2 regions of the Saccharopolyspora taberi genome follow, and region 1 is predicted to be linked to the other one. Evidence: riboswitches for the same ligand, from Rfam matches in the RefSeq annotation. Region 1 holds a riboswitch; the other holds the start of a gene.
What was found. Region 1 has a riboswitch for S-adenosylmethionine ahead of thrC (threonine synthase). Riboswitches for the same ligand answer to the same signal wherever they lie in the genome.

Region 1 (6,997 bases):
TCGAGCACCCCGGTGAGCTGCAGCATCCGGTCCGCCAGCGTCGACTTGCCGTGGTCGATGTGGGCGATGATGCAGAAGTTCCGGATGCGCTCCGGGGGCGTGAAGGTGGTGTCGGCGAAGCTGCTCACTCAGTAATCCTTGGGGGTGGTCCGTGCGGGAAGCTCGGGTGGATTCACCCCATGGTCCCACGGCGTCGCGCGTGCCCGGTGCCCAACTCCGGGTCTTCCCCGATGCCGACCTGCTGGGACCGGTGTTGTGCTGGTCGTATGAACGGCTTGCGATCCCGCGCCCTCGACCTCGCCTTCGGACATCCGCGCGGTCTGCTCGGCCACGTCGGCGGGATGCTGATGGCCCGCGCCAACGCCGAGACCGAACTCCAGGTGGTGCGGCTCGCGAAGCTGCGCGGCACCGAACGGGTCGCGGTCATCGGCCCCGGTCCCGGCATCGGCCTGCGCGCGGCGGGTGAGCAGGCGGCGTGGACCGTCGGGATCGAACCGTCGGAGCGGATGCGGCAGGACGCGGCCGACCGGTGCGCCGCGCTGGTCAAGGCCGGGAAGGTGGAACTTCGGGACGGCACCGCCGAGCGGACCGGGCTCCCGGACTCGGACTTCGACGTGGTGATCTCGGTGAACAACGCGCAGCTGTGGCCGGACCGCCCGGCCGCCCTGGCGGAACTGCACCGGCTGCTGCGCCCCGGCGGGCTGTTCCTGCTCTCGACCCACGAGCGGTGGCTGCCCGGCGGGAGGGCCGGGCTGGACGCCGACGTCCGGGACGCCGGGTTCGACGACGTGCAGACGTGGGCCTGGCAACCGCGGGCGCGCGGGATGACGCCGCAGGCGCAGGTGCGGGCGCGGCGGGCGACGGTGTGATCAGGGCTCGCGCACGTCGACCCGCAGCGGGTGGTCGGCGGGGATCTCGACCAGCACGATCGGCATCCCGTCCGGATCGGCCAGCCACGCCTCGTGCAGTCCCCAGGGCTTGACCTCCGGCTCGGCCCGCACGGTGACCCCGAGCCCGCGCAGCCGGGAGAACTCGGCCCGCACGTCCCGCACCTGCAACCAGAGCGCCTGGTTCCGTCCGGAGTCGTGGTCGGCACTGCCGGACAGCTCCAGGAAGCCCTGCCCGACAAAGAACACGGTGCCGCCGGGGAACTCGCGGTAGATGGCCAGCCCGAGGACGTCGCGGTAGAAGTGCAGTGACCTGTCGGGGTCCACCGGACGCACGATCATCCGGCCGCTGAGGATCTCCATGCACCCGTTGATACCCGCTCACCGCGTTCACGCAACGCCGAGCAGCACGACTCCGGCCAGCACGACGGCAGCACCACCCAGACGGCGTCCGGCCTGGGCCTCGCCGAGGACTCGCCACGCCAGCAGCCCGGCGAGCACGATGCTCAGCTCGCGGGCGGGCGCGACCATGCTGACCGGCGCGATCCGCATCGCGAACAGCACCAGGATGTAAGCCAGCGGCGACAGCACCGCAACCGCCAGCACCTCTGTCCGGTGGTCCCGCCAGATGCCGGCGATCCGCCCGCGCTGCCGCACGGCGTAAGGCGCGAGCAGGAACGTCCGCATGGCGTTGTTCGCCCAGTCGAACACCAGCGGTGACAGCGCGAGCGCGGTCACCGCGTAGGCGTCCCAGACGGTGTAGAGGGCGATCAGGGAACCGGTGAGCAACCCGAACCCGATCCCGGCGAAGCTCGCCGCCGAGCGGGGCACGCCGTCCGAGAACCCGATGACGAACACCCCGAGCACGACCAGCAGCCCTCCGGCGACGCCAAGCACGCCGGGCCGCTCGCCCAGCACCAGGATCGCGATGACCATCGACAGCATCGGCCCGGTGCCCCTGGCCAGCGGGTACACCACCGACATGTCCCCGACGGCGTAGCCGCGCTGGAGGAACACGAAGTACCCGAGATGCAGCACAGCGGTGACGAACACGGCGAGCAGGCCGATGTCCCACTCCGGCAAGCCGGTCCACAGCGCGGAGACCGCCGCGACCGGCAGGTAGAGGGTGGTCGAGCAGGCGGCGCCGAGCCACACGAACCCGGGCCCGGCAGTGCCAGCGCGCTTGGCGAAGAAGTTCCAGCCCGCGTGCGCGAAAGCGGCGGCGATGACGAGCAGGACGGCGACGATGCCCACGGAACCCTTTCCGTGCCGCGCGGGCGCGCGACATCGAGGTTCCTCCAGGCTTTTGTCCCGTCAGATGTGTGAGCACGTCCCGCAGTGCTCATCAGTGCCGCTCGGACCGGTCCTCACCGCTCCTGGTTGTGGGATGCGCGGCGGAGCGGGAGCGGAACCCTAGGCACAACCGTGCACGACCGTACCCCGCGGCCCCGCACCGCGCGCCTGCGATTTCGATCACCGGACGCGAACGAGCCCCCGTCCGGGGCGGACGGGGGCTCGTTCGAAGCCTCAGCGGCCTCAGACCACGCGCACGCCGGTGGCCTGCGGGCCCTTCTGGCCCTGGGTGATCTCGAAGGTGACGGTCTGGTTCTCCTCGAGGGTCCGGAAGCCGTTGCCGTCGATCGCCGAGTAGTGGACGAAGACGTCAGCGCCGCCACCGTCCGGGGCGATGAAGCCGAAGCCCTTCTCCGAGTTGAACCACTTCACAGTGCCCTGTGCCATGTCTGTCTCCTCAACAGATGCCGGGTACCGGCAGCCGCACCGTGCTGCTGCCGGGGCCTATTCCAGACGGCGAACTTCTCCAGCTTGCAGGAGGACAGATTCGCGCCCGCAACTTTCGCGAGCGTGTCTAACACGAACACAAAACTCGGCCACCCATATCCAACCACACCCCGGGCCCCCGCATTCCCCCGCCTCGGAGATTTTTCGGGCTACCCGCCCAGCGCCAGCTTCCAGCCCAGGCTGACCACCAGGCCCACCACGACGGTGAGGAACACCCGGCGCACGAACCCCGACCCGCGCCGCGCCGCCAGGGTCGCCCCCACCACGCTGCCCGCCATGTTGCTGGCGGCCATGGCCAGGGCGAGTCCCCAGAGGATCTTGCCCGCGGGGATGAAGAACGCCAGGGCGCCGACGTTGGTCGCGACGTTGACCACCTTCGCGGTGGCCGAGGCGGTGACGAAGGCGTAGCCGATCATCCCGACCAGCAGGAACACCAGGAACGAGCCGGTGCCCGGTCCGGCGATGCCGTCCCAGAACCCGATCACCGCGCCGCCGGCGATCATCAGCGCGATCTGCCCGCGCCTGCCGTACCGAGGCTGGTGGTCGGTGCCGAGCTCGGGCTTGCGCCAGGTGTAGATGCCCACCAGCACGAGCGCGACGAGCACGACGATGTTGAGCACGCCGGACGGGAGCAGGTCGGCGAACACCGCGCCGCCCAGCGAACCGAGCAGCGCGACCAGGGCCATCGGCAGCGCGCTGCGCCAGTCGATCGGGGTCGTCCGGGCGTAGGTCCGGGCCGCCGCGGTCGTGCCCGCGACCGCCGCGACCTTGCTGGTGGCCAGCGAGTAGATCACCTCGCCGCCGGGGACCAGCAGCAGCATCGCCGGGAGCTGGATCAGCCCGCCCCCGCCGACGATCGCGTCGACCGCGCCCGCGAGGAACGCGGCCGCGCAGAGGAAGAGGAGCCCCGCGAGGGAGAGGTCTGCGAATCCGGGCCAGTCCAACGCGGTGAGCACGAGGTCCGAGCCTATGGCGCGATCATCGCCGGAAGCGCCGAATGTGAGCGCCCTCGCAGGGCACGGCGCCACCGCCACCGCGACCGGGCGGCCACCGGCCCGCTGTTAAGATGGTCGACCGTGCCGTGCGGCATTCCGCCCAGGAGGAAAGCTGCCCCGGCAGCGCCACTACAGCGCGGCACAGCTGATCACGTAGACGAGAAAGAGGCGTACCAGTGGCCAACATCAAGTCCCAGATGAAGCGGATCAAGACCAACGAGCAGAACCGGCAGCGCAACAAGGCCGTGAAGTCCTCGCTGAAGACCGCGATCCGCAAGTTCCGCGAGGCCGCTGACGCCGGCGACAAGGACAAGGCCGTCGAGCTGCAGCGGGCCGCCGGCCGCGCGCTGGACAAGGCCGCGAGCAAGGGCGTCATCCACGCCAACCAGGCCGCCAACAAGAAGTCGGCGCTGGCCAAGCGCGCCAACCAGCTCTGAGCCTGGTCGGGCTTTCCGAAGGGCCCCTTCTCCTGCCGGGAGGAGGGGCCCTTCGGTTGTTCAGGACCGGTTCGAACGGAGCTCGACCAGCCGCAGGACCGCGCGCTCCAGCGCGTAGTCGGCGTCGGCGGCGATCCCCTTCACACCGGCGTTGACCTCGGCGACGGTCCGCAGCGCCTCCGCGAGGCTCGCGCTGTTCCAGCCGCGCGACTGGGCCAGCGCCTTCTTGACCTTCCACGCGGGCATGCCCAGCTCCCCCGCCAGCCGGAACGGGTCGCTGCGGCCGACCGACGCCACCCGCCCGATGGTGCGGACCGAGTCGGCGAGCGCGTCGGCGATCAGCACGTGCGGCACCCCGAGCTGCAGCGCCCAGCGGAGAGCTTCGAGCGCGCCCGTCCGGTCGCCGGTGACCGCCTTCTCGGCGACGGCGAAACCGGTCACCTCGGCCCGGCCCCGGTGGTATCGCCGGACCGCGGCGTCATCGACCTTGCCGCCGGTGTCGGCCACCAGCTGCGAGGCAGCCGACGACAGCTCCCGGAGGTCGGAACCGACGGTCTCGATCAGCGCGCTCACCCCGGCCGGATCGATCTTGCCACCGGCGCGCCGCACCTCGTCGCGGACGAAGGACTCCCGCTCCGCGGACTTGGTGATCTTGTTGCACTCGGTCACCCTGGCTCCGAGCTTGCGGAGCGCGTTGGGCAGTTCCTTGGCGTTCTTCCCCCGGCCGCCACCGGAGTGGACGACCACGAGGATGACTCCCTCGGCCGGCTGGCGGGCATGCGCCAGGACCGCCTCGGCGATCTCCTTGCCCGCCTCCTGCGCCCCCTCCAGAGCGACCACGCGGACCTCTGCGAACAACGACGGACTGAGCATTTCGTCGAGCTCGGGAGGGGTGAGTTCGCTCACCTTCACCCGGCGCAGCTCGGTCTCCGGATCGGCCGCCCTGGCCGCTCCCACCGCGGCCCACAAAGCTCGGTCGACCAGCAGTTCTTCCTCGCCGAGGATGAGGTACAGCGAGTCGGGGACCACTGCCGGTGCGCTCATAGGGGGATCGTCCCACGCCCCGCCGACCGTCCCGGATGCTGGATCGCCCTGGCCAGATGCTGACGCGGTCCCGTAACGTCACCGCCACAACCGAATAGCTCATCCAGAGGGGTAGAGGGAACGGCCCGTTGAAGCCCCGGCAACCATCTCGGCGAATCGTGTGCGAAGCGCGAGGCCGCCGACGAAAAAGGTGCCAATTCCGACCCGTCCGCGGGACAGATGAGGAAAGGACCTCGCGATGACCGCTGCCGCCCATGTCCAGACCGGCGCGAAGAAGACCTTCGATCTCGGCAACGCCGTCGAACTGGTGTCCAAGGAAGAGGGTCACCGGCAGCCGCTGGCTCCGGAGTTCGTCTCCCTCGAGGACTTCTCCCCGCTTGAGGTCGCCTACGACTTCGGCCGCATCCGCCGCGAGGACATCGAAGCCGGGCCGCGGTCGATCTGGCGGTACAAGCAGCTGCTCCCGGTTCCGTCCAATGTGGAGGAGCACCCGAACACCGAACCGGGCTGTACCCGGCTGGTGCGTGCTGACCGGCTCGCCAAGGCGCTCGGCGTCAAGCGGATCTGGGTCAAGGACGACACCGGCAACCCCACCCACTCGTTCAAGGACCGCGTGGTCGCGGTGGCCCTGGCCGCCGCCCGCGAGTTCGGCTTCAAGGTCCTCGCCTGCCCCTCCACCGGCAACCTCGCCAACGCCGTCGCCGCTGCCGCGGCCCGCGCGGGCTGGGACTCGGTGGTCCTGGTCCCGTCCACGCTCGAGCGCGCCAAGATCCTGATGAGCGCCGTCTACGACGGCTCGCTGCTCGCGGTGGACGGCAACTACGACGACGTCAACCGGCTCGCCACCGAGCTGGCCGCCGAGCACGAGGACTGGGCGTTCGTCAACGTCAACGTCCGGCCGTACTACTCGGAGGGCTCCAAGACGCTGGCCTTCGAGGTCGCCGAACAGCTCGGCTGGCGGATCCCGGAGCAGATCGTGGTCCCGATCGCCTCCGGCTCCCAGCTGACCAAGGTCGACAAGGGCTTCCGCGAGCTGGCCCAGGTCGGTCTCGTCGAGGAGAGCCCGGTCCGCATCTTCGGCGCGCAGGCCACCGGCTGCTCCCCGGTCGCGAGCGCGTTCAAGCAGGACCACGACGTGGTGCAGCCGGTCCGCCCGGACACCATCGCGCGGTCGCTGGCGATCGGCGCCCCGGCCGACGGCCCGTACGTGCTCGACGTCGTGCGCCGCACCGGCGGTGCGATCGAGGACGTCACCGACGAAGAGGTCATCGAAGGCATCCAGCTGCTGGCCCGCACCGAAGGCATCTTCGCCGAGACCGCGGGCGGCGTGACCGTCGCGACGGCGAAGAAGCTCATCGAGGCCGGCAAGATCGACCCCGATCAGGAGACGGTCCTGCTGATCACGGGTGACGGCCTGAAGACGCTCGACGCGGTGCAGGACCGGGTCGGCCCGAAGGCGACCGTCGCTCCGAGCACCGACGCGGTCAACGCGGCGCTCGGCCTCTGACGACCTGGTTCCCGGTAATGCGCCGGGAGTCGCGAAGCGATGCTGTTGCGGTCCGGGCCCTTCGTCGTCCGGGCCGCAACAGCGCGTTCATCTTGGTGACATGTTGGCCTCCTGCTTGATGTTCTGAGCAGAGCGAGTTGCTATCGCTTGGGGCGGAGCGGATCCCCACGGGTCACGAGCCGTGGACCGTTCGGCCCCGGCAGTACGGCTATGTCTCCTTTCTCGTCGGTGCGTGCGACCGCCGCACCCGTCTGGGCAAGCGCGCTGAGGATCAGCGGGCTCGGGTGTCCGTAGCTGTTGCCCGCGCCGACGCTGATCAACGCGAGC
Region 2 (6,997 bases), on a different contig from region 1:
TGGAGCTGCTGGTCGTCGAGGGCCGCCTCGCGCCGGACTTCTCCGACGAGGTGCTGGCCGCGTCGTGCGTCACCCGTCGGGAGGAGTCGTAGATGTTCCTGGCCAATCTGGCGATCCTGGTGCTGGCCGGCTTCGTGGGGTTCGCGGTGATCTCCAAGGTGCCCAACACCCTGCACACCCCGCTGATGTCGGGCACCAACGCGATCCACGGGATCGTGCTGCTCGGCGGCGTGATCGTGCTCGGGTCCGGTGTGGACGATCCGCTGTCCAGGGCGCTGGCGCTGATCGCGATCATCTTCGGCACCCTCAACGTGGTCGGCGGTTTCCTGGTCACCGACCGGATGCTCGGCATGTTCAAGCACAGGCCCGAAAGCCGGAAGGGGGCGGAGAAGTGACCCTGCAGCCGGTGCTCTACATCGTCGCCTTCGGCATGTTCATCTACGGCCTGATGGGCCTGACCGGCCCGCGGACCGCGGTGCGCGGCAACTGGACGGCCGCGGCCGGGATGGTGCTGGCCATCGTGGCGACCCTGCTCACCCCGGACCTCCAGGACGGCTGGCTGATCGCGCTGGGCCTGGCGGTCGGCACCGTGCTCGGCGTGCCGGCGGCGCGGCGGGTCAAGATGACCGCGATGCCGCAGATGGTCGCGCTGTTCAACGGCGTCGGCGGTGGCGCGGTGGCGCTGACCGCGTGGGTCGAGTTCCGCGAGTCGGCCGGTTTCCTCGACGAGCCCGCCTACGTCGTCGTCTCGTCGCTGTTCGCCGCGATCATCGGGTCGGTGTCGTTCTGGGGCTCGCTGGTCGCCTTCGGCAAGCTCCAGGAGATCCTGCCCGGCAGGCCGGTGACCCTGGGCGCCGCGCAGGTCCCGGTCAACGTCGTGCTGGTGCTGGCCGCGGTCGGCTGCGCGGTGGCGGTCGGGCTCGGCGCGCGCTACGAGGTGCTGCTGGTCGGCCTGCTGGTCTTCGCGACGCTGACCGGGATCGCGGTGGTGCTGCCGATCGGCGGCGCGGACATGCCGGTCGTGGTGTCGCTGCTCAACGCCTTCACCGGGCTGTCGGCCGCCGCGACCGGGCTCGCGCTGGACAACACCGCGATGATCGTCGCGGGCATGATCGTCGGCGCGTCCGGTTCGATCCTGACCGACCAGATGGCCAAGGCGATGAACCGGTCCATCCTGTCGATCGTGGCGGGCGGCTTCGGCGGCGGCGCGCTGACCGAGGAGGTCCCGGCGGGCGGCACGGTCCGGTCCACCAGCGCCGCCGACGTCGCCATCCAGCTCGCCTACGCCGACCAGGTCATCGTGGTCCCCGGCTACGGCATGGCGGTGGCGCAGGCCCAGCACGCGGTGCAGGACATGGCCAAGCTGCTCGGCGACCGGGGCGTCGAGGTCAACTACGCGATCCACCCGGTGGCGGGCCGGATGCCGGGGCACATGAACGTCCTGCTCGCCGAGGCCGACGTGCCCTACGAGCGGCTCAAGGAGATGGACGAGATCAACGAGGAGTTCGCCCGCACCGACGTGGCCCTGGTGATCGGCGCGAACGACGTCACCAACCCGGCCGCCCGCGACGACCCCGGCTCGCCGATCTTCGGGATGCCGATCCTCAACGTCGACCAGGCCAGGACCGTGATCGTGCTCAAGCGCTCGATGCGCGCGGGCTTCGCGGGGATCGACAACCGGCTGTACTTCGACCCGCGGACCGCGATGCTGTTCGGCGACGCGAAGTCGTCGGTCGGCGAGATCATCGAGGAGCTGAAGGCCCTGTGACCGGGCGCCCCGGCTGACCTACTCGCCCCGTCGTCGGCGCAGCCAGTTCATCGCACCGCCCCGGCCGCGCTCCGGCCGGTCGCGGCTGCGGTACTCCAGCGTGGGCCAGTCCCCGGCGTCGTCGTGGCGCTCGATGTCGTCCGGGGCGCCCAGCACCGCCGGTCCCGCCTTGCCGAAGTCCTCGGCGGAGATGAGCCCGGAGTCCAACCCCGATGGCGGGGTGGAGGCGTCGATCTCGCCCAGCGGCAGTCCCACCGGCGGGGTCGGCGCGTCCGACTCCGGATCGAACCTGCCATCACCAGACCTGGACACCCGAATCTCCCGTCGCCGTCGCCGCCATTGCCCGAAACCGGGGCGTTTCCCCAAAAGTTCCGGGCATGTCCTCAAAGTTACGGCATGGTGGCGGGCGGGTCAGCCGTCGGCGTCGCGCAGGACGTCGAGCGCGTGCTGGAGATCCGCCGGGTACTCGCTGTCGAAGCTGACCCAGCGGCCGTCGGAGGGGTGCTCGAACCCGAGGGTGCGGGCGTGCAGCCACTGCCTGGTCAGGCCGACCCTGCGGGCCAGCACCGGATCGGCGCCGTAGGTCAGGTCGCCGACGCAGGGGTGGCGGACCGCGGCGAAGTGCACCCGGATCTGGTGGGTGCGGCCGGTCTCCAGCTTGACGTCGACCAGCGAGGCCGCGCGGAACGCCTCCGCGGTCTCGTAGTGGGTGATGCTCGGCTTGCCGCCGCTGACCACCGCGAACTTGTAGTCGTGGCGCGGATGGCGGTCGATCGGCGCGTCGATCGTGCCGCGGCTCGGGTCCGGGTGGCCCTGCACCAGCGCGTGGTAGCGCTTGTCGACCGTGCGCTCCTTGAAGGCGCGCTTGAGCACCGAGTACGCGTGCTCGCTCTTGGCGACCACCATGACGCCGGTCGTGCCCGCGTCGAGCCGGTGCACCACGCCCTGGCGCTCGGACGCGCCGGAGGTGGCGATGCGGACGCCCGCGGCGGCCAGACCGCCGACGACGGTCGGCCCCTCCCAGCCCGGGCTGGGGTGCACGGCCACGCCGATCGGCTTGTCCACCACGACGATGTCGTCGTCCTCGTGCAGGATCTTCAGCCCCTCCACCGGGACCGCGACGATCTCCGGCGGCTGCTGCGCGGGCGGCAGCGTGACCTCCAGCCACGCACCCGCGACCAGCCGGTCCGACTTGCCCGCGGGACTGCCGTCGAGCAGCACGTCACCGGACTCGGCCAGCGTCGCGACCGCGTTGCGGGACAGCCCGAGCAGCTTCGACAGCCCGGCGTCGACGCGCATGCCGTCCAGCCCGTCCGGGACCGGCAGCGTCCGCAGGTCGCTCACGACTTCGCCCGCTTCCGCTTGTGCACGGTGCCGTCGTAGTCGCGGCCCAGCAGCGACAGCAGGACCACCAGCGCGCCGCCGCAGACGATCGCCGAGTCGGCGAGGTTGAACACCGGGTAGAAGCGACCGCCGGGCGCGAGCACCGAGATGAAGTCGACCACGTGCCCCTGCAACGGCCCCGGCGCGCGGAAGATCCGGTCCACCAGGTTGCCGCACGCGCCGCCGAGGACCAGGCCCAGGCCGATCGCCCAGCCGGTCGAGCGCAGCTTGCGGGACAGCCAGACGATCACGCCCACGACCACGATCGCCAGCACCGCCAGCAGCCAGGTCATGCCGGTGGCCAGCGAGAACGCCGCCCCCGGGTTGCGCAGGACGTCGAGGTAGACCAGGCCGCCGAGCAGTTCGACCGGGGGCTCGCCCTCCAGGTTCGCCACCACCGCGATCTTGCTGACCACGTCCAGCCCGAGCGCCACGGCCGCGATCCCGAACACCAGCGCCAGCAGCCGCCGGGGCCTGCCGGGGTCACCGACCGGTTCGTTCGGGGTGTCCGCGTCGTCGGCGTTGTCCGCCACGGCCGCCTTCTCGGAGTCGGACTGCTCGCTGCTCACAGCCGCCATTGTCCCCGAACGCCCGGGCGGGCCGGTCACCGGCCGAGGAACGAGGGCACCTCGCGCGGATCGTCGACCGGCAGCCAGCGGCCGTCGGTCTGCTCGTAGCGCCACCGCGGCCCCTCGGTGACCAGGGCGTGCAGCGCGCTGACGAACCGGTCGACGTGCTCGACGGTGCTGCCGAGGCCGACGCTGACCCGCACCGCGCGACCGGAGTCCGAGCCCGCCTCGTGCAGCAGCCGCCGCACCGCGAGGTGCGCGCAGAACAGCCCGTCCCGCACGCCGATCCCGTGCTCGGCGGCCAGCGCGGCGGCCAGCAGCCCGGGGTCCTGCCCGTCGACGGTGAAGCTGACCACCCCGACCCGGTCGTGCTCGGCGCCGAACAGGCTCAGCTCGCGCAGGCCGGGGATCCGGCTCAGCCCGGCCCGCAGCCGCCGCAGCAGCACCTCCTCGTGGTCGCCGACGGCCTTCCAGTTCGCGGCCAGCTCCGCGCAGGCGGTGGCCAGCGCGTGCACGCCGACGGTGTTGGGCGATCCGGCCTCGTGCCGCTCCGGCCCGAGGTTCCAGCCCACCGAGGACTCCTGCACGGCGCGGGTCGCGCCACCGCCCGCCAGGTACGGGTCGGCCGCGTTGAGCCAGTCGGCGCGGCCGACGAGCGCGCCCGCGCCGAACGGGGCGTAGAGCTTGTGGCCGGAGACGGCGACGTAGTCGACGCCGAGGTCGGCGATCCGCACCGGGCGGTGCGGAGCGAGCTGGGCGGCGTCGAGCACGGTCCGCGCTCCGCGCGAGCGGGCGACGCGGGCGAGCTCGGCGACCGGCCACAGCTCGCCGGTCACGTTCGAGGCGCCGGTGATCACCGCCAGCCGCGGGCCCTCCGGGCACTCGGCCAGCGCGGCGTCGAGCGCGCGGACCGCCGCGGCCGGGCTCTCCGGCGCCTCGATCCGGCGCACCCGCGGCCCGCCCCACGGCAGCAGCGCGGCGTGGTGCTCGGTGTCGAAGACCACCACCGACGTCTTCCGCAGCAATGCCCTGGCCAGCAGGTTCAGCGAGTCGGTGGTGTTCCGGGTGAAGATCACCGAGTCGGTCTCGCGGGCACCGACGAACGCGCGCAGCCTCGCCCGCGCGCCCTCGTAGACCCGGGTGCAGACCTGCGAGGCGAAGCCGGCGCCGCGGTGCACGCTGGCGTACCAGGGCAGCAGCTCGTTCACGGCGTCCTGCACGGCGTCCAGGCACGGCGCGCTGGCGGCGTGGTCGAGGTTGGCGTAGCCGACCCGGCCGCCGGTGACCAGCGGAACGCGCAGTTCCCGGCCCACCACGGCGGGAATCCGCGCGGGGAAGTCCACACCGGACTGCTCGGGAACCTGGATCGGGGTGCTGACGGACACGATGCCCTCCTCGGGCCTCATGGGCCCCGCGGGCCCGCGCTTGCCGGGTCGCCCTTCACGACCGGCCAGGTCCTCACCCGGGGCACCCCACCGCGGTTGGAGGGTTGCCGGCCAGCAAGCCGGGGCTTGACGCTGGCACTCATGACCTTCGACCGGGAACCCTAGGCAGGTTCCCGCACCGACCACAACCCGCTTCCCACGACGCGGAAAGCGGCCTTCGTCACAGGGAAGCGGAGGTGGGCCCCGGGAAACCCCGGAGCCCACCCGCGATCAGCAGCTCAGACCTTCGCCACGGCCACCGAGATCTCGGTGCCCTCGCCGACGGTTCCGGTGAAACCGCCCGCGGCCTCGCCCGCGGCGACGTCGTCGGCCAGGGTCTCCCCCGCGATGAACTCGCGGTGCGCCTCGACCGCCGACCGCACCTCGGACGGCGCCGACACGGTCACCCGCACCCGGTCGGAGACCTCCAGCCCGGCTTCGCGCCGCGCCTGCTGCACGACCCGGACCACGTCGCGGGCCACGCCCTCCGCGGCCAGCTCGGCGGTCACCTCGGTGTCGAGCACGACCAGCCCGCTACCGCCGGGCAGCGCCGCCGCCGCGCCGGTGTCGGTCGACACCAGCCGCTCGGTGAACTCGTTGTCCTGCAACTCGATCCCGGCCGCGACCACACCGCCCGCGGGCGTGCGGCTCCAGTCGCCGGACTTGACCGCCTTGATCACGTGCTGGACGTCCTTGCCCAGCCGCGGACCGGCCTCGCGGGCGTTGACCGCGACCTCGAACCGGCCGTGCGCGGCGACGTCGGTGGTCAGCTCGACCTCCTTGACGTTGACCTCGTCGCGGATCAGGTCCGCGAACGGCCGCAGCGACTCCGCCTCCGGCGTCGCCACGACCAGCTTCGCCAGCGGCAGCCGCACCCGGCACTTGTTGGCCTTGCGCAGCGCGAGCGCCGACGAGCAGACCTGGCGGACCCGGTCCATCGCCGAGACCAGCGCGGCGTCCGCGGGCAGCTCGTCGACCAGCGGCCAGTCGGCCAGGTGCACCGAGCGGCCACCGGTCAGCCCCCGCCACACCGCCTCCGCGGTCAGCGGCAGCAGCGGCGCGACGACCCGCGAGGTCACCTCCAGCACGGTGTGCAGGGTGTCGATCGCGTCCCGGTCACCGGCCCAGAAGCGGTCCCTGGAGCGCCGGACGTACCAGTTGGTCAGCACCTCCAGGAAGTCCCGGACGGTGGCGCAGGCCCCGGCCAGGTCGAAGGCGTCCATCGCGTCCTGTACGTCGCCGACCAGCTCGTGGGTCTTGGCCAGCGCGTACCGGTCCAGCACGTGCTTGCTGTCCACTCTGGACCGCCCGTCGACGCCCTCGGCGTTGGCGTAGAGCGCGAGGAAGTACCAGGAGTTCCACAGCGGCAGCACGGCCTGGCGCACCGCGTCCCGGATGCCGCGCTCGGTGACCACCAGGTCGCCGCCGCGCAGGATCGGGCTGGACATCAGGAACCAGCGCATGGCGTCCGAGCCGTCGCGGTCGAAGACCTCGTTGACGTCCGGGTAGTTCTTCTTCGACTTCGACATCTTCAGGCCGTCGGAGCCCAGCACGATGCCATGCGCGACGACGTTGGCGAACGCGGGCCGGTCGAACAGCGCCGTGGCCAGCACGTGCAGCGTGTAGAACCAGCCGCGGGTCTGGCCGTTGTACTCGACGATGAAGTCGCCCGGGTAGTGGTGCTCGAACCACTCGGCGTTCTCGAACGGGTAGTGCACCTGGGCGTAGGGCATCGACCCGGACTCGAACCAGCAGTCCAGCACCTCCGGCACCCGGCGCATGGTCGACCTCCCGGTCGGGTCGTCCGGGTTCGGCCTGGTCAGCTCGTCGATCTGCGGGCGGTGCAGGTCGGT

Region 2: it holds a riboswitch for S-adenosylmethionine, as region 1 does, so the genes downstream of both, ABD691_RS07485 (aminotransferase class V-fold PLP-dependent enzyme) here and thrC (threonine synthase) in region 1, are expected to answer to the same signal.

The regions. Positions count from the first base shown of each region.
Region 1 is NZ_BAAAUX010000003.1:83,815-90,811, reverse strand. It holds gene lepA (translation elongation factor 4) at 1-128, opposite strand, end outside; gene ABD691_RS03115 (class I SAM-dependent methyltransferase) at 267-869, shown strand; gene ABD691_RS03110 (VOC family protein) at 870-1,250, opposite strand; gene ABD691_RS03105 (EamA family transporter) at 1,278-2,141, opposite strand; gene ABD691_RS03100 (cold-shock protein) at 2,424-2,627, opposite strand; gene ABD691_RS03095 (sulfite exporter TauE/SafE family protein) at 2,837-3,643, opposite strand; gene rpsT (30S ribosomal protein S20) at 3,859-4,119, shown strand; gene holA (DNA polymerase III subunit delta) at 4,180-5,163, opposite strand; SAM riboswitch class I at 5,260-5,389, shown strand; gene thrC (threonine synthase) at 5,402-6,670, shown strand; gene ABD691_RS03075 (ComEC/Rec2 family competence protein) at 6,811-6,997, opposite strand, start outside.
Region 2 is NZ_BAAAUX010000007.1:78,299-85,295, forward strand. It holds gene ABD691_RS07455 (Re/Si-specific NAD(P)(+) transhydrogenase subunit alpha) at 1-92, shown strand, start outside; gene ABD691_RS07460 (NAD(P) transhydrogenase subunit alpha part 2) at 93-395, shown strand; gene ABD691_RS07465 (NAD(P)(+) transhydrogenase (Re/Si-specific) subunit beta) at 392-1,768, shown strand; gene ABD691_RS07470 (hypothetical protein) at 1,787-2,080, opposite strand; gene ABD691_RS07475 (RluA family pseudouridine synthase) at 2,180-3,067, opposite strand; gene lspA (signal peptidase II) at 3,109-3,729, opposite strand; gene ABD691_RS07485 (aminotransferase class V-fold PLP-dependent enzyme) at 3,756-5,105, opposite strand; SAM riboswitch class IV at 5,137-5,252, opposite strand; gene ileS (isoleucine--tRNA ligase) at 5,384-6,997, opposite strand, start outside.